DNA from 3 places in the Providencia sp. PROV_01 genome. Region 3 is predicted to be linked to each of the others. Evidence: predicted binding sites of a transcription regulator. Region 3 holds the regulator's gene; each other region holds the start of a gene.
What was found. The regulator CRP, encoded in region 3, controls carbon source genes, mostly activating them, when cyclic AMP is high. The targets are predictions, from matches to a motif close to ATGTGANNNNNNTCACAT.
Positions count from the first base shown of each region.

Region 1: a site for CRP is predicted at 3,836-3,853, ahead of epd (erythrose-4-phosphate dehydrogenase). Genes of this name have one in related genera too.
Region 2: a site for CRP is predicted at 6,145-6,162, ahead of ACU696_RS05120 (NupC/NupG family nucleoside CNT transporter). Genes of this name have one in related genera too.

Region 1 covers NZ_JBRFKD010000002.1:1,177,006-1,187,713, forward strand. The annotation lists gene ACU696_RS05935 (fimbrial protein) at 1-270, shown strand, start outside; gene ACU696_RS05940 (fimbria/pilus periplasmic chaperone) at 305-979, shown strand; gene ACU696_RS05945 (hypothetical protein) at 1,180-1,389, opposite strand; gene tkt (transketolase) at 1,559-3,553, shown strand; gene epd (erythrose-4-phosphate dehydrogenase) at 3,866-4,885, shown strand; gene pgk (phosphoglycerate kinase) at 4,978-6,141, shown strand; gene fbaA (class II fructose-bisphosphate aldolase) at 6,201-7,277, shown strand; gene ACU696_RS05970 (LysR family transcriptional regulator) at 7,342-8,223, opposite strand; gene ACU696_RS05975 (sodium/glutamate symporter) at 8,506-9,726, shown strand; gene ACU696_RS05980 (agmatinase) at 9,777-10,708, shown strand, end outside.
Region 2 covers NZ_JBRFKD010000002.1:979,493-990,200, reverse strand. The annotation lists gene deoD (purine-nucleoside phosphorylase) at 1-376, opposite strand, end outside; gene deoB (phosphopentomutase) at 775-1,998, opposite strand; gene deoA (thymidine phosphorylase) at 2,051-3,373, opposite strand; gene deoC (deoxyribose-phosphate aldolase) at 3,422-4,201, opposite strand; gene ACU696_RS05120 (NupC/NupG family nucleoside CNT transporter) at 4,696-5,979, opposite strand; gene ACU696_RS05115 (TatD family hydrolase) at 6,285-7,070, opposite strand; gene ACU696_RS05110 (patatin-like phospholipase family protein) at 7,063-8,160, opposite strand; gene ACU696_RS05105 (BON domain-containing protein) at 8,293-8,703, opposite strand; gene prfC (peptide chain release factor 3) at 8,896-10,485, opposite strand; gene ACU696_RS05095 (tartrate dehydrogenase) at 10,688-10,708, opposite strand, start outside.
Region 3 covers NZ_JBRFKD010000002.1:696,607-707,314, forward strand. The annotation lists gene ACU696_RS03955 (aspartate aminotransferase family protein) at 1-501, shown strand, start outside; gene ACU696_RS03960 (hypothetical protein) at 558-1,934, opposite strand; gene ACU696_RS03965 (hypothetical protein) at 2,102-3,079, opposite strand; gene crp (cAMP-activated global transcriptional regulator CRP) at 3,219-3,851, opposite strand; gene ACU696_RS03975 (OsmC family protein) at 4,208-4,609, shown strand; gene ACU696_RS03980 (phosphoribulokinase) at 4,700-5,569, opposite strand; gene ACU696_RS03985 (YheU family protein) at 5,747-5,965, opposite strand; gene ACU696_RS03990 (hydrolase) at 5,962-6,945, opposite strand; gene ACU696_RS03995 (LysE family translocator) at 7,047-7,652, shown strand; gene murP (PTS N-acetylmuramic acid transporter subunit IIBC) at 7,730-9,196, opposite strand; gene murQ (N-acetylmuramic acid 6-phosphate etherase) at 9,224-10,135, opposite strand; gene ACU696_RS04010 (MurR/RpiR family transcriptional regulator) at 10,392-10,708, shown strand, end outside.

The sequences.
Region 1 (10,708 bases), 480 kb from region 3:
AAAAATGCTTCAGGTATCGAAGAGTCTTATCGCTCAAGTTGTGATGGTACGGAAATATCGATGGATAATGCCTTGTGGACGGAAACACCATGGGATATCCCTAACCAAGATTTAGGTTCTTTTTATCGCACTAATTTGGATTTACGTTTCCCAATGAATGATTCAAACTCATTATTTACGTTAGATGGCATCGATTGGTTAGGAACGGTGTCTGCGAGTGGAACGGTTGTCGTGAAAGCGATTTGGACGGGGCCAGATGTCCATTTATAAGGTTGGCGCGATTTATATTGATAAACTGAAGCGTATAGCGACTCAACTATTGATTAGCTCGCTGTTATTATTGCTTTTTTCATGTTTTGGTAAAGCCTATTCACTTTATTTGAGCTCAGATATTTCATCTTTAGAGCCCAATAAAAGCTTTTTTTCAAAGTCCTATATCAATGATACGAAAAAGGTGAATTTATATACATTTAGCGCATACCAAATAGATAAGCCTGATAATAAAGAACAAGGGAAGCCAATAGAAGAAGGGGAAATTATTTTTACCCCATTAAAAAAAATCGTATTACCCGGTGAGCAAGAGTATTTTAAGATTTTTTATCGCGGTAAAGCGGATGATAAAGAACGCTATTATAAGATTGTGATCAGTGAAACGGCACTTGATGTGGAAACTGACTCTTTTCAGAATCAGCAACCGTTATTTTACCCCACAGTTAGTTTAGAAACCTATTTTGTGGTTAGGCCGAAAGATATTGCATTTAAATATGCGATGGATGTGGATGCGGGCATATTAAAAAATACGGGCAATACTTATTTTAGGGTGTTAATTCATGAAAGCTGTGAAGTAAAGGATGATGAGCAGCCCTTAGTTCTTTATCTTTTACCACAACAAGAATTTCACCATGAAGCTTTAAAGAAAAAAAGCCGTAAATACATTGTTATATTTGATAAATACTATTCTATAGGCAATTGCGATTAGCTGATTTAAAATTTTATATTATATGATTAGCCAGTAATATTTGTTGTTACTGGTTTTTTTCAATTCATGTTACTTCTATCTATTAATAGTCATTAGAAAGGCTAGGTCTTTTACTCAACTCAAACAAAAATATTCGGGCATATTGCGCTTTTTTTTGTCTAAAACTTTGCCAATTATCACTAATGTGGCAGCTAAATGTGCTAGAAGCATAAATCACCTTGATCCCAGACACTGAACTCAGGTTTAATAAGGTTAGTCACTTGCGCAAAAATGTAAGTCTTAAGGGATATTTTGCGCAATGGAATGGATTCAGCTTTGCGGCAGTTCAATTTATTAGCGATCTGCTGCCATGAACATAGCAAATATTGCGGTATGGGTAGAATTGGGTTACTTTCAATCGCTCTATTCATGAAATGCTCAGTTTGTTGTCGATGTGTTGTGGTTTCTTAGATAAGGAGACCGATGGCGATACCTCGGTAACTTGATACTTTCATGTTGCAGCGAAATTAAAGTAGCACTATCCGTATTGCGTTGTAAAAATTGGTTTAAGTACGTTTTTATCCTACCTGGAGTATACTGATGACGACTCGTAAAACCCTTGCTAATGCTATCCGCTTTCTAAGTATGGATGCGGTTCAAAAAGCAAAATCAGGGCATCCTGGCGCGCCAATGGGCATGGCTGATATCGCTGAAGTACTGTGGCGTGACCATATGAATCATAACCCAGCAGACCCTCACTGGGCAGATCGTGACCGTTTTGTACTGTCAAACGGCCATGGCTCAATGTTGATTTATAGCTTACTGCACCTCACTGGTTATGACTTACCTATCGAAGAGTTAAAAAACTTCCGCCAATTACACTCTAAAACACCGGGCCACCCAGAATATGGCTATACTCCAGGTGTTGAAACAACAACTGGTCCTTTGGGGCAAGGCATTGCAAACGCAGTGGGTTTTGCGATCGCAGAACGCACATTAGCCGCGCAATTTAACCGCCCTGGCCATGACGTTGTTGATCACCACACTTATGTTTTCATGGGTGATGGCTGTATGATGGAAGGTATCTCGCACGAAGCATGTTCTTTAGCGGGTACACTGAAATTAAATAAACTGATCGCATTCTATGATGACAACGGCATCTCAATTGATGGTGAAGTTGAAGGTTGGTTTACTGACGATACCGCAGCACGTTTCGAATCTTATGGCTGGCATGTTATCCGTGATATCGACGGACATGACGCATCACAGATCAACGCGGCAGTGAACGAAGCGAAGAACCAAACTGATAAACCAACACTGATCATGTGTAAAACTATCATTGGTTTTGGTTCACCAAACAAAGCTGGTTCTGAGTCTGTCCACGGTGCACCTTTAGGTGATGCTGAAATTGCAGCAACTCGTGAAGCTCTGGGTTGGAGCTACGGTCCATTCGAAATTCCTAAAGATATCTACGAAGCTTGGGATGCTCGTACCGCAGGTAAAGAAAAACAAAGCGCATGGGATAAAAAATTCGCCGCATATTCAGCCCAATTCCCTGAATTAGCTGCGGAATTTACTCGTCGTATGAATGGTGAATTACCAGCTAATTTTGACGCGGATGCAAAACAATTTGTTGAAAATCTGCAACAAAACCCAGCAAATATTGCCAGCCGTAAAGCATCACAAAATGCATTAGAAGCGTTTGGTAAAGTGTTACCAGAATTTATGGGTGGTTCTGCAGACTTAGCACCAAGTAACTTAACCATGTGGTCAGGTTCGAAAGCGCTGAATGTTGACCCAGCGGGTAACTATATTCACTACGGTGTTCGTGAATTTGGTATGTCAGCTATCATGAACGGTATCGCGTTACATGGTGGTTTCATTCCTTACGGCGCGACATTCCTGATGTTTGTTGAGTACGCGCGTAATGCGGTTCGTATGGCAGCACTGATGAAAGTGCGTAGCATCTTCGTTTATACTCACGATTCTATTGGTCTGGGTGAAGATGGCCCGACTCACCAACCGGTTGAGCAACTGGCAAGCCTGCGTGTGACACCAAATGTCAGCACGTGGCGTCCTTGTGACCAAGTTGAATCTGCGGTGGCGTGGAAATATGCTATCGAGCGTAAAGATGGCCCAAGCGCATTAATCTTCTCTCGCCAGAACTTAGAGCAACAACCTCGTAGCGCTGAACAATTAGCCAATATCGAGAAAGGGGCTTACATTCTGAAAGATTGCGCAGGTACGCCTGAGTTAATCTTTATTGCTACAGGTTCTGAAGTGGAATTGGCAGTTAAAGCGGCTGACCAATTAACATTAGAAGGCCGTAAAGTTCGTGTTGTATCAATGCCTTCTACTGATGCATTCGATAAACAAGACGCGGCTTACCGTGAAGCAGTTTTACCTGCCAATGTGACAGCACGTGTTGCTATCGAAGCGGGTATTGCAGATTACTGGTTCAAGTACACTGGTTTAAACGGTGCCATCATCGGTATGCATACCTTTGGTGAATCTGCTCCTGCCGAAGTTCTGTTTAAAGAATTCGGTATCACAGTAGAGAAAGCAGTTGAAGCTGCGAAATCTTTACTGAAATAAAATAAGAAGGAATGAGTTCCGAATTTCGGTTCTCATTTCTAATTATCTTGCTGAACAACGCCTAGCGATAAACTAGGCGTTGTTTTTTTGTGCACCAATATAGGATTTTCTATTGCGTTCTATAAATATATCCCTTAATCTAATCCTAGATAAGCTGAACCGTTTCAGTTGTATGTTGCAGAATGAAAATATTTTTTAAAAATGTCGGTTGAAGCACACTTTTGATGTTTGACAGCTAAAATGAGCAGTAGAGTTGGTGTGAGTCAGTTATCCTTAGCAACCGTGTGATTTTGCTCAGATACAAGGTGTAGAATGGCAATCAGGGTAGCAATAAATGGCTTTGGCCGCATTGGTCGAAGTGTTCTAAGAGCGTTGTATGAGTCTGGCCGTCGGGCAGAGATTGTCGTGGTGGCGGTTAATGAACTTGCTGAACCTGAAGGGATTGCGCATTTGCTGAAGTATGATTCCAGCCATGGGCGTTTTGCTTGGGATGTACGACTTAACGGAACACTTTTACAAGTTGGTGATGATAATATTCGTTTATTTCACCAATCTGAGCTGCATGAGTTGCCTTGGAAAGAACTGGGGATTGATGTTGTTTTAGATTGTAGTGGGGTTTATGGTTCACGGGATGACGGCTTATTGCATTTAGCGGCAGGGGCGAAAAAAGTATTATTTTCTCACCCGGGTACTGATGACCTTGATGCAACTATCGTTTATGGTGTTAACCATGAAAGCTTAACCGCTCAAGACAAGATTGTTTCCAATGCTTCTTGCACCACCAACTGTATTATTCCTATTATTAAATTGCTTGATGAGGCATTTTCGATTGAATCGGGAACCGTGACGACGATTCATGCGTCAATGAATGACCAGCCTGTTATCGATGCCTATCATAAAGATTTACGCAGAACTCGTGCAGCGAGTCAGTCTATTATTCCTGTTGATACCAAGTTAGCGGCAGGAATTACGCGAATTTTTCCGAAATTTAAAGACCATTTTGAAGCCATTTCTGTCCGTGTACCGACGACGAATGTGACAGCGATTGATTTGAGTGTTACCGTACATAACGATGTTTGTGTTGATAAAGTCAACCAACTACTGCGAAGCGCGGCACAAGGCCATTTTCGTGGTATAGTGGACTACACTGAATTACCGCTAGTTTCGATGGATTTCAATCATGATCCACACAGTGCTATTATAGACGGTACACAAACGCGAGTTAGTGGTAAGCATTTAATTAAAACCCTAGTTTGGTGTGATAACGAATGGGGGTTTGCTAACCGGATGCTAGATACAACATTAGCGATGGCAGCGACAGGTTTAAACTAATTGGCGACTGACAGACAGCAGGGCATGATAACTTTATTGTTTTGCACAGTCGCTGATGGAAACTTTATAGAGAATCAACGAGAGGATTCACCATGTCTGTAATTAAGATGACCGATTTAGACTTAGCGGGTAAACGCGTATTCATCCGTTCTGACTTAAACGTTCCTGTAAAAGATGGCAAAGTTACTTCTGATGCACGTATTCGTGCTTCATTACCAACAATTGAAGCTGCTCTGAAACAAGGCGCTAAAGTCATGGTCACTTCTCACCTTGGTCGCCCGACCGAAGGCGAGTACAACGAAGAGTTTTCACTGCAACCTGTTGTTGACTATCTGGCTGACAAAATGGATTACCCAGTCCGCTTAGTTAAAGACTACCTTAACGGTGTTGAAATCGAAGCTGGCGAGTTAGTTGTGCTGGAAAACGTTCGCTTTAATAAAGGCGAGAAAAAAGACGATGAAACCCTGTCTAAACAATACGCTGCATTGTGTGATGTTTATGTTATGGACGCATTTGGTACGGCTCACCGCGCACAAGCGTCAACACATGGTGTTGCTAAATTCTCTCCAGTTGCTTGTGCTGGCCCACTACTGAGTGGTGAGTTAGAAGCATTAGGTAAAGCATTAGATAACCCAGCTCGTCCAATGGTTGCGATTGTTGGTGGTTCTAAAGTGTCAACGAAACTGACTGTATTAGATTCCCTATCTAAAATCGCAGACCAGCTGATTGTTGGTGGCGGTATTGCAAATACCTTTATCGCAGCGGAAGGCAATAATGTTGGTCGCTCATTATATGAAGCGGATTTAATCCCTGAAGCGAAAAAATTACTGGCAAACTGCCAAATTCCAGTACCAACGGATGTTCGCGTTGCAACCGAGTTCTCTGAAACTGCACCAGCAACTCTGAAAGCGAGTACTGAAATTAAAGATGACGAACAAATTCTGGATTTAGGTGATGAATCTGCACAGCGCTTGGCTGAGATCCTGAAAAATGCCAAAACCATTCTTTGGAATGGCCCAGTAGGCGTGTTTGAGTTCCCTAATTTCCGTAAAGGTACCGAGATCGTTGCAAAAGCGATTGCTGATAGCGACGCATTCTCTATCGCTGGTGGTGGTGACACCCTAGCAGCTATCGATTTATTCGATATTGCTGACAAAATTTCATATATCTCTACTGGTGGCGGTGCTTTCCTTGAGTTCGTTGAAGGCAAAAAGCTCCCTGCCGTTGTGATGCTAGAAGAACGTGCTAAAGCGTAATTAATTGTTCATACACAACAGGCAGCGTAGGCTGCCTGTTTACCACAGGACCTTTTCACATGTCTAAAATTTTTGATTTTGTTAAACCGGGTGTTATCACGGGTGATGATGTACAGAAAGTTTTCGCAGTTGCCAAAGAAAATAACTTTGCATTGCCAGCGGTGAACTGTGTTGGTACGGATTCAATTAACGCCGTACTTGAAACGGCCGCGAAAGTGCGTGCGCCAGTTATTGTTCAGTTTTCAAACGGCGGTGCCGCATTTATCGCAGGTAAAGGTTTGAAAGCAGAAGGCCAACAAGCTGCAATTTTAGGTGCAATTTCAGGTGCTTATCATGTGCATCAAATGGCAGAGCACTACGGTGTTCCTGTTATTCTGCATACTGACCACTGTGCGAAAAAATTACTGCCATGGATCGATGGCCTGTTAGATGCAGGTGAAAAACACTACGCGAAAACCGGTAAACCACTGTTCTCTTCTCACATGATTGACTTGTCAGAAGAATCACTGGAAGAAAACATCGAAATCTGTGCTAAATACTTAGCACGTATGGCTAAAATCGATATGACATTGGAAATCGAATTAGGCTGTACAGGTGGTGAAGAAGATGGTGTTGATAACACCGGAATGGACAGTTCTGAGCTGTACACTCAGCCAGAAGACGTTGCATATGCGTATGAAAAACTGAGTGCAGTGAGCCCACGTTTCACTATCGCTGCATCTTTCGGTAACGTTCACGGTGTTTATAAACCAGGTAACGTTCAGTTAACGCCAAAAATTCTGCGTAATTCACAAGACTACGTTTCAGAAAAATATAATCTGCCACACAACAGCTTAGACTTCGTATTCCACGGTGGTTCTGGCTCAAGTGCTGCTGAAATCAAAGAAGCAGTTAGCTACGGTGTTATCAAAATGAACATCGACACTGATACTCAGTGGGCAACTTGGGATGGTATTTTACAGTATTACAAAAAGAACGAAGGCTATCTGCAAGGTCAGTTAGGTAACCCAGAAGGTGCGGATAAACCTAACAAAAAATACTATGACCCACGTGTATGGCTGCGTAAAGCACAAGAGTCAATGGTTGTTCGTTTAGAGCAAGCATTTAAAGAACTGAACTGTGTTGATGTTCTCTAATTAACACGCATTAAGTTTCTTGTGATGAATCCCTCAGTAAGGTGACTTACTGGGGGATTTTTGATCATGTAGATAGCGAAGTTTCACTTAATTGTGAAAGTAGTTTCAAAAATAATGCTTCACTTTGTGTTAGCGGTTTACTGGCCTCAGTGATCGCACATATGCGGTTATGAAAAACAGGGGAATCGTTCATTTCTACCAGTGAGTGGCGAAAATTAATATGAGAGGCATAGTTCTCGGGCAGAATTCCGACATAGTGACCTGAAGCGATAAAGGTAGCAACGGCCTCAAGGCCAGCGGCTTCAGGGCCTCGACTAAATTCACCCGATGCTAAAATACTTTCAGTGAATGGATGTGGCCGGTAAACCAATGCTAGATTATGCTTGTTGCTGGCGGTATTGGCAGAAACATAAAGCTTATGGTTTTCTATAAATAAGAATTGATAATTATAACGGTTATTTTCGTGATACTGCCCCCGAATACCAATTTGAATTGTTCTGTCGCTAAGTGCTTTATTTAATTGATTATGGTTGAGTATGCTTAGCTCTAATTTGACATTAGGTGCTTCTTGGGTAAATTGAGTGATTGTTGCTGATAGATGGCATAGTGGATCCGTTAAAATATGTTCAATAACACCAATAACTAATGTGCCAGATAAAACCCCATGGCGTTCATCAACTTCAGTTTTGATATTATCTAATGCTTTCAAAGCGGTTTTGGCTTTTTCGATAACAAATAAACCTGATTCAGTTAGCTTAAAGCCTGAAGGCCCTCTTTCACATAATTGGACACCGAGTTTTTCTTCAATTTCACGAATATGGCGGCTTATTGACGCTTTTGACATATTTAATTTTTTTTCTGCAATGGTAAAGCCACCGACTTCTGCAACAGAAGTAAAAACACGTAATGATTTTAAGTCTTTTTCCGTTAATTTTTTATTATGCATATTTATACCTATTACGTGAAATGAATCACTAAATGCTAATCTAGCTTAATTTTTGTTGGGATACAAACGACACAAATAATGTTGTTTTATTTTAATTATTAAAATTATTTTTGTTTTCTATAAAAGGTTTCATTTTATGAAACCATAGGATCAAAAATATCACTTTTATTCCTATCAGATACGTATATCTTAAAGTTGTAGTTGTTAATAGATTATTACCAAAGTGGCGCCACAAAATAATAATTAATCCAAATATATATAAATACAAAAGGATTCTAATTTATGGTCACAGATGAATTGTTAACAATAAAATTAGATATGATTACATTTACAGCATTAGGGGCTTTATTATTAATCGCTAGCAATGTAATTATAAAAAAATTCCCATTTTTTATGAAGTATTCAATTCCTAGCCCTGTTATCGGCGGGTTTATGTTTTCTATTGTAATGTGGTTAGCTTATCAATTTAATATTGTAGAACTTAATTTTGATAACACATTATATGACTTATCGATGTATGTATTCTTCGTCACAATTGGTTTAATGACAGGTGTTAAACTATTAGTGAGTGGTGGAAAAATATTACTGATTTATATGGTAATTTGCTGGGGATTGGCATTTATGCAAAATGGCGTCAGCATTGGTTTATCATATGTTTTAGATATTGAGCCATTAGTTGCCATGATGGCAGGCCAAGCCTCGATGCAGGGTGGTCATGGTATGGCGGCATCTTTAGCACCACTGATTGAATCCTTTGGTCATGACCAAGCACTGAATGTTGGGTTAGCGGCTTCAACGTTTGGTTTGATTGCAGGGTCAATTCTAGGGGGGCCAGTTGGGAACTGGTTGATCCAAAGAAATAAATTAAAAATTGAAACTGACCATGTTGATTTAGAAAATTTAGCAGAAAGTAACAGCAAAGAAGATAAAATTACAGCCCAACAATGTATTATTACAGGAGCGGTTATTTTAAGCATACTCGCTATCGGAATGCCGACAGCGAAATGGATAAGCACAGCAACAGGCTTTACCATTCCCGGCCATATTTTTAGTTTATTTGTTGGTGTTGTATTTCATTCAATTAATGAAAGAAAACCGATAATTAAAATATCTCGTAATACAGTGGTGTTAATTTCTACTCTATCACTAGAAATGTTTTTAGTGATGGCAATGATGAAATTAAAACTTTGGGAATTATATGAGTTAGCATTACCACTAACGATTATATTAATATCTCAGGTTATTACAACAATATTAGTTTCTATATTTGTTGTTTATCGCGCATTAGGTAAAAACTATGATGCTGCTGTTATGTCCGCTGGTTTTATTGGACATGGTTTAGGTGCAACACCAAATGGCTTAGTGGTTATGGACGCTATTTGTAATAAATATGGTTTATTCTCACGAAAGGCATTCATTATTATTCCAATCGCCGGAACGGTATTAACGGATATTGTTGGTGTTCCTCTATTTGTATTCCTAGCTAACACATTTGGTGGCTAAGAAATAAAAAATAAAAGAAATAAAACTAAATCTAAGAAGGAATAGTTTGTATGAAAAAATTAACGACACCCCCAAATGTTGGGCATAAAACATTTTTATATTCAGAATTAGTGACTGAATTGACCGACATTGAAGCGGATATTGCCATACTAGGGATGCCATTTAGTTCTGCTTATAGTGCTCACGCATTTACCAATGACCAATCTCGAGCTCCACAATATTTACGTGATATGAGTGACCGAATTGTTAGGCATCCAGATCATTATGATTTTGATATTGATGGGCCACTATTACAAGGCCGAAAAGATATTAAATTTGTTGACTGTGGTGATGTTATTCCTGATTTATCAAAGCCTTTGGGGGAACATCATCAACGTGCGGCTGAGGCGGTTCGGCAATTACTAAGAGCTAAAGCACTTCCTATTGTTTTAGGGGGCGATCATGGCATCACAACACCTATTTTGCAGGGATTTGATGAAATAGGACCGATTACACTTGTGCATATTGACGCGCATTTAGATTGGCGTGAAGAGGTTAATGGTGTCGATACTGGCCTTTCAAGCCCGATCCGCCGCGCTTCAGAAATGAAACATATCGGTGAAATTTTCCAAATTGGTTTACGTGCGCAAGGTAGTGGGCGCCCAGCGGATTACCAAGCGGCTAAAGACCATGGGGCGCATGTTATTCCAGCCTACGAACTGCATGAGGTTGGGATGCAAGCCATTTTAGACCGGATCCCTGATAATTCGAACTACTATATTAGTATTGATGCAGATGGGATTGACCCAAGTATCATGCCTGGAGTTGATGGCCCAGCTCCTGGTGGGGTGACCTATTTGCAAGCTCGGAGCCTAATTCACGGTTTAGTGAAGAAGGGTCGCGTTGTTGGTATGGATATTGTGGAAATTACCCCAGCCAAAGATATTCCATCTAAGCTAACGGGGGTGACTGCTGGGCGCTTCGTGGTGAATCTTATTGGGGC
Region 2 (10,708 bases), 280 kb from region 3:
AATCATTTTCTTTAAAACGTTGACGGTTAACACGTGAATCAGTACAAGCACCCATACCAATCACAACATCACGCAATTTGACGTCATCCATTACTGCGCCACATGAACCCACACGAATAATCACTTTTACACCAAAATCAGTGATCAGTTCTTTCGCATAAATGGAGCATGAAGGGATCCCCATACCGTGACCCATAACAGAAATTTTACGACCTTTATAAGTCCCTGTAAAACCTAACATGCCACGCACATTATTGACTTGGCGAACATCCTGAAGGAAGGTTTCAGCGATGTATTTTGCACGTAATGGGTCGCCTGGCATCAGAACGACATCAGCGAAATCACCCATTTCTGCATTAATATGTGGAGTTGCCATGATTATTTCCCTTTAAATGATTAAATTTTTTTAAATGAATAAGGTGGTTCCCCACCTTATTCTTAAAAAAGATGACGGCAAAGCCTTGCCCATTACCTTTAACTGCGCACAATTACCCTAAATAATTTGAGTTGTCGCTAGGCGGCAAAGAAAATCATCCCTATGAGCATACATAAGTATGTGATTAGGAGGATTTTATGCAGCCAACACCGCGACAGCTCAAAGAATGACGGCAAAGCCTTGCCCATTACCTTTAACTGCGCACAATTACCCTAAATAATTTGAGTTGTCGCTAGGCGACAAAGAAAATCATCCCTATGAGCATACATAAGTATGTGATTAGGGGGATTTTATGCAGCCAACACCGCGACAGCTCAAAGAATGACGGGTAATGGGTGTTAGAGCATTGGTTTACCATACTCCATCGGCGACAAATCAAAGTACTTAGCGACTGTCTGCCCAATGTCCGCGAACGTTTCACGGTGACCTAATGAGCCAGGTTTAACTTTTGGTCCATAAATCAGTACTGGGATGTGCTCACGGGTATGGTCTGTACCTGGCCAAGTTGGGTCACAACCGTGGTCAGCGGTTAAAATCAGAATGTCATCTTCTTTAACTAATTTCATTAGTTCAGGTAAACGACGGTCGAACAATTCTAATGCTGCGGCATAACCAGCCACATCACGGCGGTGGCCGTATGCTGAGTCAAAGTCCACAAAGTTAGTGAAAACGATGGTGTTATCACCCGCCAGTTTCATTTCTTCTACCGTTGCATCGAACAGTGCATCAATACCTGTGGCTTTAATTTTCTTAGTGATACCAACATGAGCGTAAATATCAGCAATTTTACCGATAGAAACCACTTCACCTTGTTTTTCATCAACTAATTTTTTCAATACTGTTGGTGCTGGTGGCTCTACCGCTAAGTCATGACGGTTACCTGTACGTGTGAAGTTACCGGCTTTATCACCAACAAATGGACGCGCGATAACACGGCCAATGTTATAACCACCTTTGGTTAACTCTTCACGTGCGATTTCGCACAGCTCATACAGTTTATCTAAGCCATAAGTTTCTTCGTGGCACGCAATTTGGAATACGGAGTCAGCAGAGGTATAGAAAATCGGTTTACCGGTTTTCATGTGCTCTTCACCCAGTTGATCGAGGATAACTGTACCGGATGAATGGCAGTTACCTAAATAGCCCGGCAAGTTTGCTTTCTCGACTAAAGTATCCAGCAGCTCTTGTGGGAAGCTGTTTTCTTCATTAGAGAAATAACCCCAATCAAATAGCACAGGTACACCCGCAATTTCCCAGTGACCTGACGGGGTATCTTTACCCGAAGAAATTTCGCTCGCATAAGCGTATGCGCCAATAATTTCTGCATTAGGATCAAGGCCTGCAGGGAATGAACCGCTTGATTCTTCTCCTGCTTTACCTAAACCTAATTTTGTTAAATTCGGTAAATGCAGAGGCCCTTTACGACCAATATCCGCTTCGCCACGTGCGCAAGCATCTGCAATGTGACCCAGTGTGTTTGAGCCTTCATCACCAAATTTATGTGCATCGTGTGCAGCACCGATCCCAAAGGAATCCAAAACCATAATAAATGTGCGTTTCATATTTTTCTCCTGCGGTATTTTTAAATACGATATACCACTAAAATCTTGTGTATTACTCGCTGATTTGGCGATAAACCATTGGTGTAGCTTCAGGTGCTTTATCACCAATCACCATCGCTTCACGCACTTCCTTCGCGGCTTCTTCCCACGCTTTTTCACTATTTGCATGGATAATTGCCAGTGGCGTTTGGGTATCCACTTTGGCACCTAACGCAGCGATATCACTCAAACCAACACTATAATCAATTGGGTCTGTCGCTTTACGACGACCACCACCTAAAGTCACGACAGACATTCCCAGCGCACGTGTATCCATTTGCGTGATAATGCCGTCTTTTGGTGCATAAACCGCTTTGCTCAGCACTGCAGTCGGCAGGTATTTGTTGTAATTTTCAACAAAATCAGCTGGCCCTTTTTGCGCTGCAACCATACGGCCAAACACTTCTGCCGCTTTACCATTGTCTAATACTGCCTGTAATTTTTGACGTGCTTCTTCGCGGTTTGCGGCTAATGAGCCAGACACTAACATTTCTACGCATAGCGCCATGGTGACTTCATAAAGACGTGGATTACGGTATTCACCTGTCAAAAATTGTACAGCTTCACGCACTTCAACGGCGTTACCGGCACTGGATGCCAGTACTTCATTCATATCAGTTAATAATGCGGTGGTTTTACACCCTGCGCCATTCGCGACTTTAACAATAGACTCAGCTAGCTGTTCTGACTTCTCATAAGTTGGCATAAATGCACCTGAGCCAACTTTAACGTCCATCACCAGAGCATCAAGGCCTTCTGCCAATTTTTTACCTAAGATTGAAGCCGTAATTAGCGGAATAGAATCTACTGTCGCAGTGATATCACGGGTCGCATAAAAACGTTTATCTGCAGGTGCTAATGAATTGGTTTGCCCAATAATTGCTACCCCGACATCTTTGATAATGTCACGGAAACGCGCATCATCTGGGAAAATATCGAAATTAGGGATCGCTTCGAGTTTATCTAATGTGCCACCGGTGTGGCCTAAACCACGGCCTGAGATCATCGGTACATAGCCACCACACGCTGCGACCATTGGGCCGAGCATTAATGAAGTGACATCACCCACACCACCAGTTGAATGTTTATCAACTAATGGGCCATTGAGATTGAGTGATTTCCAGTTCAGCACCGTTCCTGAATCACGCATAGCTAGCGTTAATGCAACACGCTCAGGCATGGTCATATCATTAAAATAGATAGTCATTGCCAATGCAGCAATTTGACCTTCTGAAACTGAGTTATCGCGAACACCATTGATAAAGAAACGAATCTCTTCTTCGCTTAATGGCTTACCATCACGTTTTTTACGGATAATTTCTTGTGCCAGAAACACAATATGCTCCTTTAAAGTCGAATTTATCGGCTAACAATATTGCGAAAATTAATAGCTACTGCTTGATTTTTTAACGTCAAAACCCAGCGTATTTAATAAATTTGCTAATAAACTAGAAGCACCAAAACGGAAATGACGGCTATCTGCCCAATTATCACCTAAAATTCGACCTGCTAACGCTAAATATTCTGCCGCTTCTTCTGCGGTACGTACGCCACCAGCAGGTTTAAAACCAACAGTTTTTTCCACACCCATATCATGAATGACTTGCATCATGATTTCTGCGCTTTCTAATGTTGCATTAACAGGCACTTTACCTGTTGAGGTTTTAATAAAATCAGCACCCGCTTTAATGGAAATTTCAGAAGCTTTACGGATTAATGCCGCATCTTTTAACTCACCGGTTTCAATGATCACTTTCAACAGCACATTGGCTGCCGCGCAAGCGTCTTTACAGGCTTTCACTAAGTCAAAACCAATTTGCTCATTACCGGCAATCAATGCGCGATAAGGGAATACCACGTCAACTTCATCCGCACCGTAAGCAATCGCCGCTTTAGTTTCAGCTAATGCGATATCAATATCATCGTTACCGTGAGGGAAATTTGTGACCGTTGCAATACGTACATCTGGAGTGCCTTGTTCACGTAATGTTTTACGTGCAATTGGAATAAAACGAGGGTAAATACAGATTGCTGCTGTATTGCCTGCAGGGCTTTTCGCCTGATGGCACAGTGCGATGACTTTCGCATCAGTATCGTCATCATTTAAAGTGGTTAAATCCATAAGGGACAGCGCGCGTTGTGCGGCCGCTTTTAAATCAGTCATATAACTCTCCAACGTTGTTAATTCTTCAGAACGACACGTTCTTTGTTGGCGAGCGGGCTTGGTTCCTTAAAGATGCTAGTCGGATGCTTTCCGAACTGAGCAGCTGAGATCCTTCTCACCGCATCATGCCCTAGAGTCCTAGACTCTGAGAACTAGCAGTTCCATAGCAGCTTACTAATGCCTATTTGACCATGGAATGATGCCATTTTATGTGCTACAAATCACATTAATCGACTGAATGTTACATTATTAAAATAAAAAATGTGATCACAATCTAATTATAACATCTCTCGCCATCCATTTTTCTCTCAAATGGCTTTTCAATATATTCTTCATCATTAATTGACTAAGTTAAGAATAGTTGAAAATTTACGATTGATATAAAAAGTCACAAAAGAATATAGCGAATCAAAATGAAAACGGAAGGACTATTGCCCTTCCGATTGACTTATTTGAGTTTGAGATGATATTAATCTTACCACCAAATACATAAACTAAATGACTGCTGCTGCGCCTAATGTCAAGAAAAAGCCAGCAATCGTTGCACTCATTAAGTTAGACAGGGTACCGGCCATAACCGCTTTCATACCTAAACGAGCAACATCACCACGGCGATTTGGCGCCATTCCGCCTAAGCCACCGAGTAAGATAGCGACGGATGAAAGGTTAGCAAAACCACATAATGCAAACGAAATAATCGCTTTAGTATGGTCAGAAAGTACTTGTTTACCTGCCGCCAGAACTTCTGCATCCGCTTTCATGTATTCACCAAAATTCATGAATGCAACAAACTCATTCACGACAATTTTTTGGCCGATGAAAGAACCGGCAATTGTCGCTTCACTCCACGGCACACCAATTAAGTATGCGATTGGGGCAAATAACCAACCTAACAATAATTCAAGTGATAATTGTGGATAATCAAACCAGCCACCAATGCCACCTAAGATACCATTGATCAATGCAATCAAAGCGATAAACGCCAATAACATTGCACCCACATTCAGTGCCAGTTGCATCCCTGATGATGCCCCAGAAGCGGCCGCATCAATGATATTAGCAGGGCGTTCATCTTCAGCGACTAAATCTGTCGCATCAACCCTATCTTTTACATCTTCTGTTTCTGGAACCATCAGTTTGGCGAATAACAAACCACCTGGAGCGGCCATAAAGGAGGCCGCAATCAGGTATTCCATCGGTACACCCATTTGTGCATAGCCCGCCAAAACTGAACCCGCGACAGAAGCTAAACCACCACACATAATGGCAAATAACTCTGATGTCGTCATTGTTGCAATATAAGGACGAACAACCAATGGCGCTTCCGTTTGCCCAACGAAGATATTTGCTGTCGCAGATAACGATTCTGTTCTTGAGGTTCCCAATATTTTTTGCAGGCCACCACCAAGTACTTTAATCACTAACTGCATGATCCCTAAGTAGTAAAGGACAGCAATCAATGAAGAGAAGAAAACAATGATTGGCAAAACGCGGAAAGCAAAAATAAAACCACCGCCGCCAAACAGTTCAAACATTTTATCGGAAACCAAACCGCCAAAGATGAAGCTCATCCCATCTTGACCATATCCAATAACTTTAGAAACCGCGTCAGACATCCCTTGGAGCACACTACGCCCCGCAGGAACATAAAGAACAAATGCACCAATGGCTAATTGAATTAAAAATGCGCCGCCAACTGTGCGTAGCCTAATTGCTCGGCGATTGCTGGAAAATAGAATAGCTATCGCGATAAGTACCGCCATTCCGATAATACTCATAATGAGCTGCATGGAAGGATCCCTGTTCACTTTATTTTAGGTTGATATATAAGGAAACGTGTAAGTCGCCTTGACTCTTAGTTTAATGATTATACCTAGTCATCACCAATAACCCGCAACACTCATCACAAATACATACTGCAATAAACAACAAAAATTCAAGTAATGTGATAAAAATCACAAAATCAACTCAGTTTAGTCTGGAAAGACACTAAAATCCCAATTAGCCACAATAAAAACTAAATAGATTTAAATAGCTAATTAATGAAATTATATAAATATTATTTATGATTATGTATACGGTTTTACTGAGGAAGATTAAATAACGACAAACTATTGTTGTAAAGTTGTTGGGCTATTTCTGCAGGGGATTCGTGGCGAAGCTCACATAATGAACGAAAAACCCACTCAATACGCTCAGGTCGATTTGGCTCGCCTTGGAAACCTGAAACAGGCATATCGGGGGCATCCGTTTCGAATAATAATGAAGTCAAAGGAAGTTCTGACATCACATAGCGAGTTTTATTCGCTCTTTCATAGGTAATTGTCCCACCCACACCAATATAATAACCCAGCTTAACAAAGGCTTGCGCTTGAGATAGGCTACCAGCAAAGCCATGTACGACTCCACGAGCAGGAACATCAAAACGACGCAACATCGCCGCTAATGGGTCATGACTTTTACGTGAATGCAAAATAACTGGTAAATCAAACTGTTTCGCTAGCTTTAATTGGGCGGACAATACCACTTGCTGGCGTTCAAACTGAGGGTTTTGCATATAGAGGTCGAGCCCTATTTCCCCTATCGCCACACACTTTTTATTTTTTTGGTTAAGATAATCAACCAAAATATCAATGTGTTGCTCTTGAAACTGGCTCAAATATAACGGATGAAACCCCATAGCAGCATGCAACTGCGAATACCGCTGTGCCAGTTGCCAAACTCGTGCAAAATTATCCACACTCACGGTAGGAATAACAATATCACTCACGCCACTTTGTCGAGCAAGCTGCAAACTTTCAGCGAAGGAATCACTAAAAGGAGGGAAATCAAAATGGCAATGGGTATCGATAAATTGATGTTTAGCCATCACGGTTTTCATTTGCTGATATTGCGGCCAAAGGCATTGACGTGACAGGCTCTGCCACCAATTCCGGAATGAGTTCGTTCGGTACTTGTGGCTCAAGCTGAATATCTAATGGGTTAGACTCAATTTTTTGTGCCAAGGTATGGCTAAAGCGATTTGTGTTGTGCTCAAAGGCATTACCCAGTGCAGCAATAAAATAACGACCACACCGGCGCCCCGTATGGTAATCTTGATTAAGCGAAGACACCTTACTACCCAGTGCACTGCTTTTCAGTGGAACAGGTGGATAAATCTCAAAGACCTGTACATCTTTTGGTGGGTTTTCAATAAATTCTTGTGTTCTACGGTAGCTTTTCAGATGAACTTTCAGCATCGCAGCCATACGTTGTAGGCCATTCTTATCCCCTTCCAGCCACCGAGTCATTCTTTTCACCCATTCAGGGGTAAAATACATTTGGGAAGGCACGGTACGGATCACCACAATAGTCTCTGCACCGCGGCGGTATGCCTCTTCAACTGGGATAGCTGCACTAATGCCACCATCTTGGTAAAGCGTGCCATCAAATTCGACACCTGCCCGGTAAAAGCCAGGGATAGCGCTGGATGCGCGAATAATATCGAGCCAATTGTCAGCGTCAGGTTTTAGAAAAGCGGCTGAAAAATCATCACTGCGGCTTGCACCCATATAAAATTCACGACCTGAATTTAATAAATCGAGCCCTGCTTGTATACGTAATGGGAATTCTTTTGCTGTGGTGTCGACGAGCCAATCTAAATCAATCAGATGGCCTCCACGGATAAAGCGTAGTGGATTAAAAAATGCCGAATTGGTCGTATAGCGAGTGATCACACGGCGCGCATAACCCGCTTGCCCACAAATATACGCAGAAAGATTTTGAGCCCCTGCTGAAGTACCTATCATCAGATCAAAAGGGTTGAAGTCAGAAATAAGAAACTCATCCAGTACACCCGCTGTAAAAATCCCTCGTTGGCCGCCACCTTCACAAATCAGGGCAGTTTTACCCGAGTTGATATTATCAAAGAATGCTAGCGGCTCAATCGTGCCGAGTGTAACTGAAACGTGTTTTCCCATAATGCCTCTGAATAGCAGAAGTTCATTTTAAATAGCTCAAAAGCAGAATGAGCTTCCTTTTGAAAGCCCATTCTATCGAGATTGTACAATAAATACTCAGCAATATGAGCTATTGAGACATTTATTTATAGATTAGTTAGCAATCACTAAACCATTTTGTACTGATTTCACCCCGTTAACTTGGGATGCAACTTGGGTAATTTTATCCATCTGATCGGCTGATTTTACGAAACCGGATAAGTAAACAACACCATTGACGGTTTTGACTGATACACTGTTACTCGAAATGCCTTTCGTACCCAGTAATTTTCCTTTTACATCCGCAGTAATCGCTGAGTCATCAATGTACTCACCGGTATTTTTAGCGCCACTCGAAATGGCATTCCCAGTGTCTTTACCGGCCATTTCCACTGTCTTAGATGCACTGTCCCACGTTTCTGAAGCTTGTTTTTTCAAAGCACTATCCGATGATGAGCTACAAGCTGCTAGCGTCCAGCTCAACCCAATAACTCCTAACACGCTCAATAGTTTTGCTTTTTTCATAAAAACCTTCCTTTCACTGCAATGGACAACGAATAATATAGCCTAAGTAAAAAAATATAAAAAATAAAGAGAAAGGTAATAAAGACAGAATATTCTTGATGATAAGCACCAAAAAACAGAAAAAGAAGCTTTAAATGAAGTTCGAAATAAGATGACCCACTGACTATTGTTAGCCGTGGGCCATCAACGCAATTAGTGTTCGCGTGTTTTGCGGAATTTAACGTCAGGGTAACGTTCACTGGTGAGGTTAAGATTCACCATAGTCGGTGCGATATAAGATAAGTTATCGCCACCATCAAGGGCTAAGTTTTGCTCATTTTTGCGTTTAAACTCTTCGAATTTCTTCGCATCATCACACTCAACCCAACGCGCAGTAGAAACGTTAACGGCTTCATAGATAGCTTCAACGTTATATTCGCTTTTCAAACGCGAAACTACCACGTCAAACTGCAGCACCCCTACCGCACCAACAATTAAATCATTGTTAGTTAACGGGCGGAAAACCTGTACCGCCCCCTCTTCAGATAACTGAACGAGGCCTTTTAACAGTTGTTTTTGCTTTAATGGGTCACGTAAACGAATACGGCGGAATAATTCAGGGGCAAAGTTAGGAATCCCCGTAAACTTGAGTTCTTCACCTTGCGTGAAGGTATCACCGATTTGAATCGTGCCATGGTTGTGTAACCCAATGATATCCCCTGCATAGGCGTTTTCGACCTGAGAGCGATCCCCCGCCATAAAGGTTAAAGCATCAGAAATAACCACATCTTTTTTGATACGCACTTGGCGTAGTTTCATGCCTTTTTCATAAGTACCTGAAACAATACGCATAAATGCAACGCGGTCACGGTGTTTCGGGTCCATATTCGCTTGAATTTTAAATACGAAACCGGTGAATTTTTCTTCTGTCGCATTCACTTGGCGTAAATCTGTTTGGCGTGGCTGCGGCTGTGGAGCCCATTCAACTAAGCCATCTAACATATGGTCAACACCAAAGTTACCTAATGCAGTGCCGAAAAAGACAGGGGTTAATTCACCCTGCAAAAATGCATCATGGTCAAATTCATGGGATGCCCCTTGAACCAATTCCAGCTCATCGCGTAACTGCGCGGCTAGTTCCTCACCAACAGCGGCATCGAGATCGGGGTTGTTTAACCCTTTAATTATACGGACTTCTTGAATCGTATGCCCTTGGCCTGTTTGGTATAGGATTGTTTCATCACGTAATAAATGATAAACACCCTTGAATAATTTACCGCAACCGATAGGCCATGTGATTGGACAACAAGCAATTTTCAGCTCATTTTCCACTTCATCCATTAATTCCATTGGATCACGAATATCACGGTCCAATTTATTCATGAAAGTTAAGATTGGAGTATCACGTAGACGGGTAACTTCCATCAGCTTACGTGTCCGGTCTTCAACCCCTTTACCGGAGTCAATCACCATCAAGCAGCAGTCAACCGCCGTTAATGTACGGTAAGTATCTTCGGAGAAGTCTTCGTGCCCTGGGGTATCCAGTAAGTTAACAAGACAATCATTATAAGGAAACTGCATGACAGAGGTAGTAATCGAAATACCACGCTGCTTTTCCATTTCCATCCAGTCAGATTTAGCGTGTTGATTAGAGCCACGGCCTTTTACCGTACCTGCACGTTGAATAGCATGCCCGAACAATAACACTTTTTCAGTGATTGTGGTTTTACCCGCATCGGGGTGGGATATGATAGCAAACGTTCTGCGTGTGCTAACTTCATGGAGAAAGTTCTGATCTGTCATTTAACCGTTCTTTTCGTTTATATACAGATTTGTATAAGCATTCGAAGAGGCTCAATGTGGCTCTTGGCGTCGCAAATCCGTCTTGTTAATCAAAATTGGCGGATATTTTCGCAGATCTTGGGGGTATTAACAATCAAAGCATCGAGGAACAGGCAAAACAGTCCCCCGATAGCTCACTAAATTGGCTCAATAAATACCGCCTTTAGGCACTGACTAAACGGGT
Region 3 (10,708 bases):
TCTTATATGCATTACAATATTGTGCCTGATATTTTAACCACGGCAAAAGCATTGGGTGGCGGTTTCCCTATTAGTGCAATGATCACCACTGAAGAAGTGGCAAAAACCATGGAAGTGGGTGCGCACGGTACCACCTATGGTGGCAATCCCTTAGCGTGTGCAGTTGGTAATGCGGCGTTTGATATTATTAATACTGAGGAAGTATTAAATGGTGTCGAAAAGCGTCGTGAATTATTTGTCGCTCATTTAAATAAACTGAATGATAAATATCACATTTTCTCTGAGATCAGAGGAATGGGGTTATTAATTGGCGCTGAATTAGATGGCAAACTATTGAATCGCTCGAAAGATATCCTGCAAGCCAGTGCAGTAGAAGGTCTGATGATGCTCAATGCCGGCACCAATGTTTTACGTTTTACGCCTTCACTGATTATTTCCGAGGAAGAAATTAATAGCGGCATGGCGAAATTAGAAACGGCGATTGGTAAGTTATTGAATTAGTGGTTTATTGAAAAGTTGCAGAGGCATTTCTGTCTCTGCAACTTGTATCGTTAATATTACGTTCTATTTCGGCCAGATATTTTTATTGTATTTTTCGCTTTTAATTCTATTTGTTTTTGTTGCAATTGTTCTGGTGTGCTGGATATGGTGATGCCAGCAGCCAGACATTGACTGTTATGGGAATGTGAATAATTCACAACTGTTTTTTTCTGCATTAAACTACGATTGTTCTGTGTATTTTTTGCCGTGACGTTCTCTTTACTATCTATTGTTTTTTGTTTAATTTCACTTGGCTGCTTGACGATAGTTTCTTCATTTGTAGATAAATCATCTAGAGGTACGTCAGTAAGAGTTATTGTATTTAGAATGTATTCGTGTGACCTATGATGGAATTTATCAAGCAGAGTGAAATAGTTATTGCTTAACTCCTCTAGCGAGTTTTTTAATTCTCTATTTTCGAGTCTTAGTGTTTTAACTAATGACGAATCTTCCATTTCATTGGTTTCGGGCTTCGCTAAAAAAGTTAATTCGTCATCAAAATCAAAGTTATGGTCCTCATCATGATAAATAGGGGTACCATCTTCATCACAGATAATTAAATTTTTTTTAATTATTGACTCTTCTGGGGTTACGCTGTTTTTTTCTTCCATTAATTTTTTCGATATTTGACTTTTTTTGGGGTTAATGGATTTTTTATTATAGTTATTTAACGTTATATTATGAATTTTGTTTTTAATATCATCTAATTCTTTAATTAATAAATTTTTAATGATTAATTGTAAATTAATTAATGATTTTAAATTTTCATTTTGGTCTTCCACCCCAAATGTATTTTCTATCTCTTTATATGATGACTCTAATATTTCATGTTTTTTTTCAAGATAATAAATCCCTCTTATTTTTGACTCGTTTTTTATCTCTAATTTTAATTTGTATATATCATTTTTTAATTGTTCTTTAGTTTCAATTAATTCTATATTTTTAATATGGTATGTGTAATGGTCTATTAGGTCATTCTGTTCTTTAATTATTTTATTGTTGACTAATTCTTCTACATAGGGCTTGTCTATTTTTAATGCGTTACTTATTTTTCTATTAATTTCATCTTTAGTGTTTTTTACTGTTGGGGATATTTCAAACGACTTTTTAAGTAGTTCATTTTCTAATGATATTATTTTATTTTGATTTAATTCGACTTTTAATCGTGAGTTATTCTCATTTTTTTTGGTTTCTATTTTTTTTAACTCTAAGTAAAACTTTGAATCCATATTTACTTTGTTTTTTTTGTTAAAACTAAATAAATGAATGAAATTATTCAATCTAGTATTACGTATTTTCTTAATTATTGGGAAATAATTTTCCGCTATTTCTAATGCTATGTTTTTTTTAAAGATGGGATTGCTTACATTTCTATTGATGGTGTCTATGTGCATGAGAGATCCTTAATTATCAATTAATGCTATTTTGGGTTGTTTTTAGGTTAGTTAATATAATAAATCGATGTTTATGATTATTTATTTACATGTGTGTGATATTTGTGTTTGGATTTGTTCTAGCCAATGCAAATATTTTAATTGATTGAATAATAAGTCGATTTTACTTATTTTATTATTGGTGACTTGTAAAGTGCTAGTAATTGAGAGTTAGTCTTCATTTGGGCGTCTATTTCAGCGATTATTTTTATATGGTTATTCATTTCTTGGGTCAATTGGTATTCTTTTTCTATTATTTTTAATAAATCAGAACTATTAACTAAAATTTTATTTTTTGCTAAGTTATCTTTGCTAAGGCTGGTTTTCTGTGTGGTAATTTTACTCGATAAATTATAATGTTCTTTTATTCGTTGTGCTCTTAGTAATGATGACTTTGTTTGCGGTATATTTCCCTTGAACTCAAAAGTGGTTTTTGGCAAAGAGGTGATTCTTTGATTAGGCCGATTTTCTTCACAAATTTTGTAATGTATATAAACTAATTTCTTATTAAATTTGCTTTCTGTTTTATATTTTATACCCACGGAAGGTAGTGTGATATGACGAATAGACTCTTGAATGATTTGTTTTTTTAAAGGAAGCATTGAACCATTTTTATTAGTTAGAGGTTTAGGTAATACAAATTTTTTTATAATCTCTTTTTTTTCTTGTAGACTTTTATTGTTAATGCCAGGGATTCTAATATCGCGATATAAAAAATCAGCATATTCAGCATTTTTTTTGGGGAGTTCTTTGTATTGGTCAAGAATAACTCTATTTTCTTTTATTAATGAGTCTGTACTTTGCTCAGAAAGAAAAGTAGATGAATATTTTCCGTATAGCTTAATTTTCAATTGATTGACTTTTTCGTAAAATTCACCAGTGCTTAAACACTTAATATTATTGGTTTCTTCTAAGTCGCTCTCATAGGCGGAATCAATACTCTCAGTGCTACAGGTACGAGTTGGTTTTAGCTGGTTATTCGTATCAAGTGGACTTTTTTTCAGTGAAGAGGTAATCGTAAAAATTTTTTTGATGAAATCATCGGAATTAATGATTTTTTTGAAAATCGTCGGATTACCCGATAAATAGTCTAATGTAATGGTCATAAATATTTCCCTAATTAATAAGATAATAATTATTATTCTATAAGGGGAAGTGATAAAGAGAATATAAAGAAGCGATTTTATTAGAATTTAATATGATAAATAAATAGCCCAGCCAAAGGTGGCCAGGCTGAAAGGTTAATTAACGAGTACCGTAAACAACAATGGTTTTACCATGTGCAGAGATCAGGTTTTGGTCTTCTAACATTTTTAGAATACGGCCGACTGTTTCACGGGAACAACCCACGATTTGGCCTATTTCCTGACGAGTAATTTTGATTTGCATACCGTCTGGGTGTGTCATTGCATCAGGTTGTTTAGCTAAGTTTAATAGCGTTTGAGCAATACGGCCTGTAACGTCTAAGAATGCGAGGTTACCGACTTTCTCAGATGTTGTTTGTAAGCGACTAGCCATTTGCGCAGAAAGGCGCATTAAAATATCAGGGTTTACCTGAATTAATTGACGGAATTTTTTGTAAGAAATTTCAGCAACTTCGCAGGCTATTTTGGCTCTAACCCACGCAGTACGTTCTTGCCCTTCTTCAAATAACCCAAGCTCACCAATGAAATCCCCCTGATTCAGGTAAGAGAGGATCATTTCTTTGCCTTCTTCATCTTTAATTAAAACAGCCACCGAACCTTTAACGATATAGTAAAGGGTTTCTGCTTTCTCACCCTGATGGATAAGAGTGCTCTTGGATGGATATTTATGAATATGGCAGTGTGACAAAAACCATTCAAGAGTAGGGTCTGTTTGTGGCTTGCCGAGAACCATTAGCGTTATCCTCTGTATGTTATTGCAGCCATTCAGAAAAACATACTAGAAAGGCTGGCTTTAAAGTCACTAGCTTAGCATATTAATTTGCCTTATATACCTTTAAATAATCTAACAGCTGATTGCTTCAGCGTTTTTGATTGCTTTGGGTAACGCAAATTGATATCAACACTATAATATGATCAATTAAACCGTTGAGTTTTGATCTTAATCCTATCAACTAAGTATTGTTTGTAGCATATCCAATAAAGAAAGTCTTCCCTGTATCGCTTCAGCCAAATAAAGTTGATATAACATTCATTGTATCTATGGAACAATGTAGCCTTTAAACCGATTTCATTTCAAGGGGAAATATAATGGAAGCAAGAGTTAAGTGGGTTGAAGGACTTTCTTTTCTAGGGGAGTCTGCGTCTGGGCACCAAGTGATGATGGACGGCAATGCAGGTGATAAAGCTCCAAGCCCAATGGAAATGGTGCTAATGGCTGCGGGTGGTTGCAGCGCGATTGATGTCGTTTCGATTCTACAAAAAGGCCGCTATGATATTACGGATTGTGAGGTGAAATTAACCTCACAGCGTCGCGAAGAAGCCCCTCGTTATTTTGTGAAAATCCATTTACATTTTATTGTAACAGGGAATGAATTAACGGAAAAAGCGGTCGAACGAGCCGTTCAACTTTCTGCTGAAAAATATTGTTCAGTCGCATTGATGTTAGAGAAAACCGTTGAAGTCACACACAGCTTTGAAATAAAAAGCTAAAAATAAATTTAATTTTTATTGGTATATTTGAATTAAAAGATGCTTACCTTAATTAATGATAAGCATCTTATTTATTAATCAAAAAATAATTTAATTGTTGTCCTTTTGATTAATTAGTTTTTCGACTATTGGCGCCATAATTAATTCCATGGCTAAACCTAGTTTTCCTCCGGGGACGACAATTGTATTCATTGCAGAAATGAAAGAGCCAGATATCATTGATAGCAAATAGGGGAAATCAATTTGCTCTAGCCCACGAAAGCGGATCACAATAAAGCTTTCATCTTGTGATGGAATGGCTTTAGCCGAAAATGGGTTGGAGGTATCTACCGTCGGAACGCGTTGAAAATTGATGTGAGTGCGAGAAAATTGTGGCGTGATGTAATTAATATAGTCACCCATAGAACGCACGACAGAGTCCATAACGGCTTCGCGGGAGTGCCCTCGCTCTGTCGTATCACGGATTAATTTTTGGATCCATTCTAGGTTGACTATAGGGACAACACCGACAAGTAAATCAACATGTTGTGCGACATTATGTTCCGGTGTGACAACACCGCCATGTAGCCCCTCATAAAACAAAATATCCGTTTTATCTGGCAGCGGTTCCCAAGGGGTAAATGTCCCGGGCTGCAAGCCATAAGGTACCGCTTCATCATAAGTATGTAGATATTTACGGGATTGCCCACAACCCGTTTTTGCATAGTCGACTAAAGTTTGTTCAAGCAAAGCAAAATCATTCGCTTCGGGGCCAAAGTAACTGATGTGCCGGCCTTGTTCTCTGGCTTTTCGGATAGCCATATCCATTTCAGGGCGTGTATAGCGGTGAAAACTATCCCCTTCTAATGTTGCAGGCTGGATATTTAATTGATGAAAGACTTTACGAAATGCTTGGCTAGTTGACGTTGTGCCAGCCCCGCTTGAACCGGTGATAGCAATGATTGGGTGCTTTTTAGACATCGTGGACTCCCTGTGCTGCGCTTATAAGCACTATTTTAATCAATAGTGCATGAAGCGGATTAACGGGTGTTAGGGTTGTGAGCCTTATTTGATGGTTTTACGACATGATTATGTTGGAAAACACGCAACTTTTTTATGACAAAAGATGACGTAAAAATGAACCATGGAATAAAAACATCATACAGAAAAACTTCCTTTAGGCATGAAATTAACCGATTCATGCAATTCAGACCAGACTAGCACAATTTCGCCAGAAACTAACTGCCGTTTCACATCGTTAACCTTATCTTGCAGGCTTTTTTCATGGGAGCCGTAGTCGGTTCCCTCACGCAATACGTAGCTCTCAATCAGGTTTTCCAATGTTTCAGGCTCAAGTTCTTGCCAAGGAATAATCACATTATTTCCTTATCTAAATAAGGGGTTAGCCATTGAGGAATACGGCTTTCTAACCACATTTGCGGTTTTCTCAATGTACCGCTCACAAAGCCGACGTGCCCGCCATGTTCTGTCATTTGGTATTCCACATTGTGGGGTAAAAATGATAAATCAGGAACAACTTCAGGCGCCATAAATGGGTCATCTTTGGCGTGAATAATTAACGTTGGTTTAGTGATATAAGCTAACTTGGGTAATGCACTGCATTTTTGATAATAATCTGTCGCATCATCAAATCCATGAATACGAGCAGTAATCACATCATCAAACTCACGGATCCGCTTAAGCTGCTTCAATTGTAAGAGGTTTAAGGGTAATGAGCCTGGATAACGGACTAATTTCCGGGTGGCATTGCGTTTCAAGCCATTTAGTAAGTAACGTTGATAAAACTGAGAAATGCCCTTTTCCATGCGTAAAGAGCAGGCTTCTAACATCAAAGGAGCAGAAACAACAACACCCGCATCGACATCTGCATTTTGGCCACTTTCAGCTAAATAGCAGGCTAACATATTGCCACCAAGAGAATAACCAACTGCAGCGGTTGGCGCATCACCGAAGGTCTGTTTTAGCCAACGAAGAAAATAGCGGGCGTCATTTGTTTCTCCTGAATGATAAATTCGCTGTTGGCGATTGGGTTCACCACTACAACCGCGAAAATGCATAATCACACCCAACCAACCATGTTTTTGGGCAGTTTCTAGCATTCCGTGAGCGTAAGGGCTTTTAAAATTACCTTCTAGACCATGGAAAATCACTAATCGTGGCTTATGCGCTGCTAGCTCGGGTTTTTCACTCCAAGCGAGATCGATAAAATCGCCATCAGGCAATTCAAGCCGTTGCCATATAGGTTTGATTTTCGGTGTTCTACGGAAAATCCTTGGCAGTAATGTTTGGAGGTGTGGATTTTTAGCCCAACTTATTGGACGAAAGTTTTCTGACATAGCCTTATTTTTATTTAATGGAGACTCTTGTGAGTCACATAACATACTGTTATTTTTTTGTGATGCAAGTAAACAAATTTGAGTTTGAGGCTAAATTATAAATGACACTGGGGCTGATTTTTTCTCTTTTTACGTTTTTATTCATTGCAGCAGTCACACCCGGCCCTAACAATATGTTGCTAACGTCAAGTGCAGCAAACTACGGTTTTCGCCATACGATTATATTATGCCTTGGTATTATGTTAGGCATGCAGTCCATACTTTATCTTTCTGCATTCGGTATTGCTGCACTTTTATTGCTCTATCCTGCGATTCATATCGCCTTAAAAGTCGCCGGAAGCATCTACCTGTTATGGCTCGCATGGAAAACAGCGACGGCAAATTATGCACCACTGAAGACGAATAGCGAAGTTGCGAAAAGCGTGACTTGGTATCAAGGTGGCTTATTGCAGTTTTTAAACCCGAAAGCATGGATGATGGGTTTGGGAGCCGTAGGGGGATTTAGCTTACCCGGTGAGTTATTTACTCAATCTATTTTAATGATGAGTATCGCATTTGTGGTGGTTAACTTAGTGGCGGGTTTAATCTGGATGGGGTTTGGTTCATTAATCAGCCTATTTTTGCGTAGCCGCCGTGCTTGGTTTATTTTTAACTGGGTAATGGGGATTTTAACGGCTTTGTGCGTTCCCCTGATTTGGTTGGAATGATTTTCTGATAAAAGTGCAGTTTATATGACTCATCAAAAAGCAGCCCATGGGCTGCTTTTTACATGTAAGGGAGGCGATTAGTCTAAATCGACGTTCTTAGTTCCGAAAAAATAAGTAAAAATAAAACCGAATAAGTAGGATGTGAATAACCCGCCCACATAAACTAACATTCCAGGGAACACCCCATCAGCTGACGTCATCATTGGGATAGCGACTAAGCCAGAAGGGCCAAAGACGGTATTCAAACCAACCGGTAAACCCATCCAAGCCACTAGCCCAACAAAGAAACCGCCTGCGGCACCACCTAAACATGCGGTGACAAATGGCTTCATCCTCGGAAGAGTTACACCGTAAATAAGTGGTTCACCGACACCTAAGAAACCTGGAATGATAGCCCCACGAATCTGATTGCGTAACACTGAATCTTTTGCGGCTTTAACATACAACGCCATTGCTGCACCAACTTGGCCACCACCTGCCATCGCTAGGATAGGGAAGAGTGAGTTAAAACCTTGAGTTTCAACGAGTGCCATATATACCGGAACAAAACCTTGGTGCACGCCAAACATAACTGCAATTAAGAATAGCCCAGCAAGTATGGCAGTTCCGAATGGGTTGCTGCTTAAATGAACAAACAGCCATGACATGCCAGAGAATAACCAGCTCCCAATAGGCATGATAAAGATAAACACAGCAGCACCAACAATTAATAAGGTAATTGTTGAGGTTAAAATCATATCAAGGTTAGCTGGGATAATTTTGCGTACCTGTTTTTCAACCCATGCGCCAAAAATACACGCAATCAATACCCCAATAATGTTACCTCTTGGGTCGATAGCCAACCCGAAAAAGCTATTCATGTCAGAATAGAACCCTTTGGCTATTTCAGGGTTATATCCAAGAACAAACAGTGAAGCAATGATGGCACCATTTACCGCGCTACCGCCAAAGGCTTTTTGAGTATTATAACCAATGAGAATGCTTAGAAAGCTAAACAGCCCTTTGCTAAATACTGACATATATAAAATAGTATGTACGAGTAGGGTCTGCTCTTCAGGCTTTGTTGGAAGCCCTGCTGGGAAATAGGTTTGTTTAGCGAGAGTCGCAAAACCTAATAGTAAGCCCGCAGCAATAAAACCCGGAATTAGCGGTGTAAATATCGTGGCAAATTTGGATAAAAACCGGTGAACGGCACTGGTTTGTTTCTTTTTCAGTTGCTGCTTATTTGCGGAGGCAATGTCGTTTAAATCCTGAGGCTGGATTGTTGCCTCATGGTTATCCTCTTCACCACTATCCAACAGTTGGTTCATTAAGTCTGCGGCAGTTTGTGCTTTACCCGGGCCAAGGATCACTTGCAGCTGTTCATCACTCTCAATGACACCAAGCACTCCTGCGATTTGTTTGAGTGCGGCTTTATCCACTAGCTGGTCATCGTTGAGTGTGAGGCGCAAACGGGTCATACAGTTACCCGCTAATTTAATATTACGGCGTCCTCCAACGTGTTGTAGGACCTGCTGTATCATTTCTATTGTTATTTTAGCCATACTATTTATCCCATTAAAATCCGCAAATTAGGCGGATGAGGCCATATTGAGTGCCGTACGAATAAAACCGTTGTTGTCTAAGAGCAGTTGACGTGCATCATCGGCATTCAAGCCCGATAGCACCATTAAAATGGCAGTTTTGCAGTGTCGATTACATTGTTGAAGGGCGGTTTCTGCAGTAGTTCGGTCACAGTCGGTCGCTTCCATCACAATTTTTGTTTGTCTTTCAATGAGTTTGGCATTTGTTGCTTCAACATCAACCATTAAATTACCAAACACCTTTCCGATACGGATCATTGCCCCAGTGGTGATCATATTCAGTACCAATTTTTGTGCAGTTCCTGCTTTCATGCGTGAAGAACCTGTGACAACTTCTGCACCGACAACGGGAGTGATAGCAATATCTGCGGCATTGGCTATTGGGCTATTTGGGTTACAGCTAATGGCAGCTGTGGTTGCACCAATAGCATTCGCGTATGCTAAAGCTCCTAATACATAAGGTGTTCGACCACTCGCTGCGATACCCACTAACACATCATTATCATTGAATTGAATATCTTTGAGGTCTTGTTCGCCAAGTTCAGGTTTATCTTCTGCATTTTCTACGGCACGGAAGATAGCCTGATGACCACCGGCGATTAAACCAACAACTTGCTCATGGGGCGTTCCATAAGTCGGCGGGCACTCACTGGCATCAAGAATTCCTAAACGGCCAGAGGTTCCTGCGCCTGAGTAAATCAGACGACCGCCTTTTAAAAAGGCTTCTGCAACTTTATCAACCAGTTGAGCAATTTCAGGGAGCACTTTTTCAACCGCTAACGGAACGAGTTTGTCCTCATTATTAATGACCTTTAGCATTTCAGCCGTTGATAGTTGGTCGATATTAGTACTGGCTGCATTACGGCTTTCAGTTACCATTTTGCTTAAGTCGATAGTCATAAAAATTGCTCCTAGATCAGTTATTGGGCTAATATTAAGGAATTATTTATTCCTTATATGTGACTAATATCACGGTGCTATCTATTCTATCTTGTGAATATACAAGAATATTTTGTGATTTATTTTACGGACTAAAGTTACGACTCTTTGAATTGTAAGTATTATTTATCAGGCATCAGTGACTTGGTTGAGGAATAATTTATTATTATTTTTTTATCTATAGGTCTGGCTATTACAACTATTATTAGAGGTCACCATGACATTATTGGACATCATTACTTACTCACTACCGCGATTAGCAGAAAATCAACGTAAAATTGCACAATTTATCCTTGAAAATCCCGAAAATGTACTGAATTTATCGTCTCAGCAATTAGCAGAAATTTTAGATGTCAGCCAATCTGCCATCGTTAAGTTTAGTCAAAAAGTCGGGGTGAAGGGGTATCCCGCCTTGAAACTTGCACTTAGTGAGATTATTGGACGCCAGCAACTGAAAGAGGGAGCACCTCATTCCGCTTTACATAACCGCATTGCACCTGATGATAACTTGATGGTTGTTGCTCAGAAATTGGC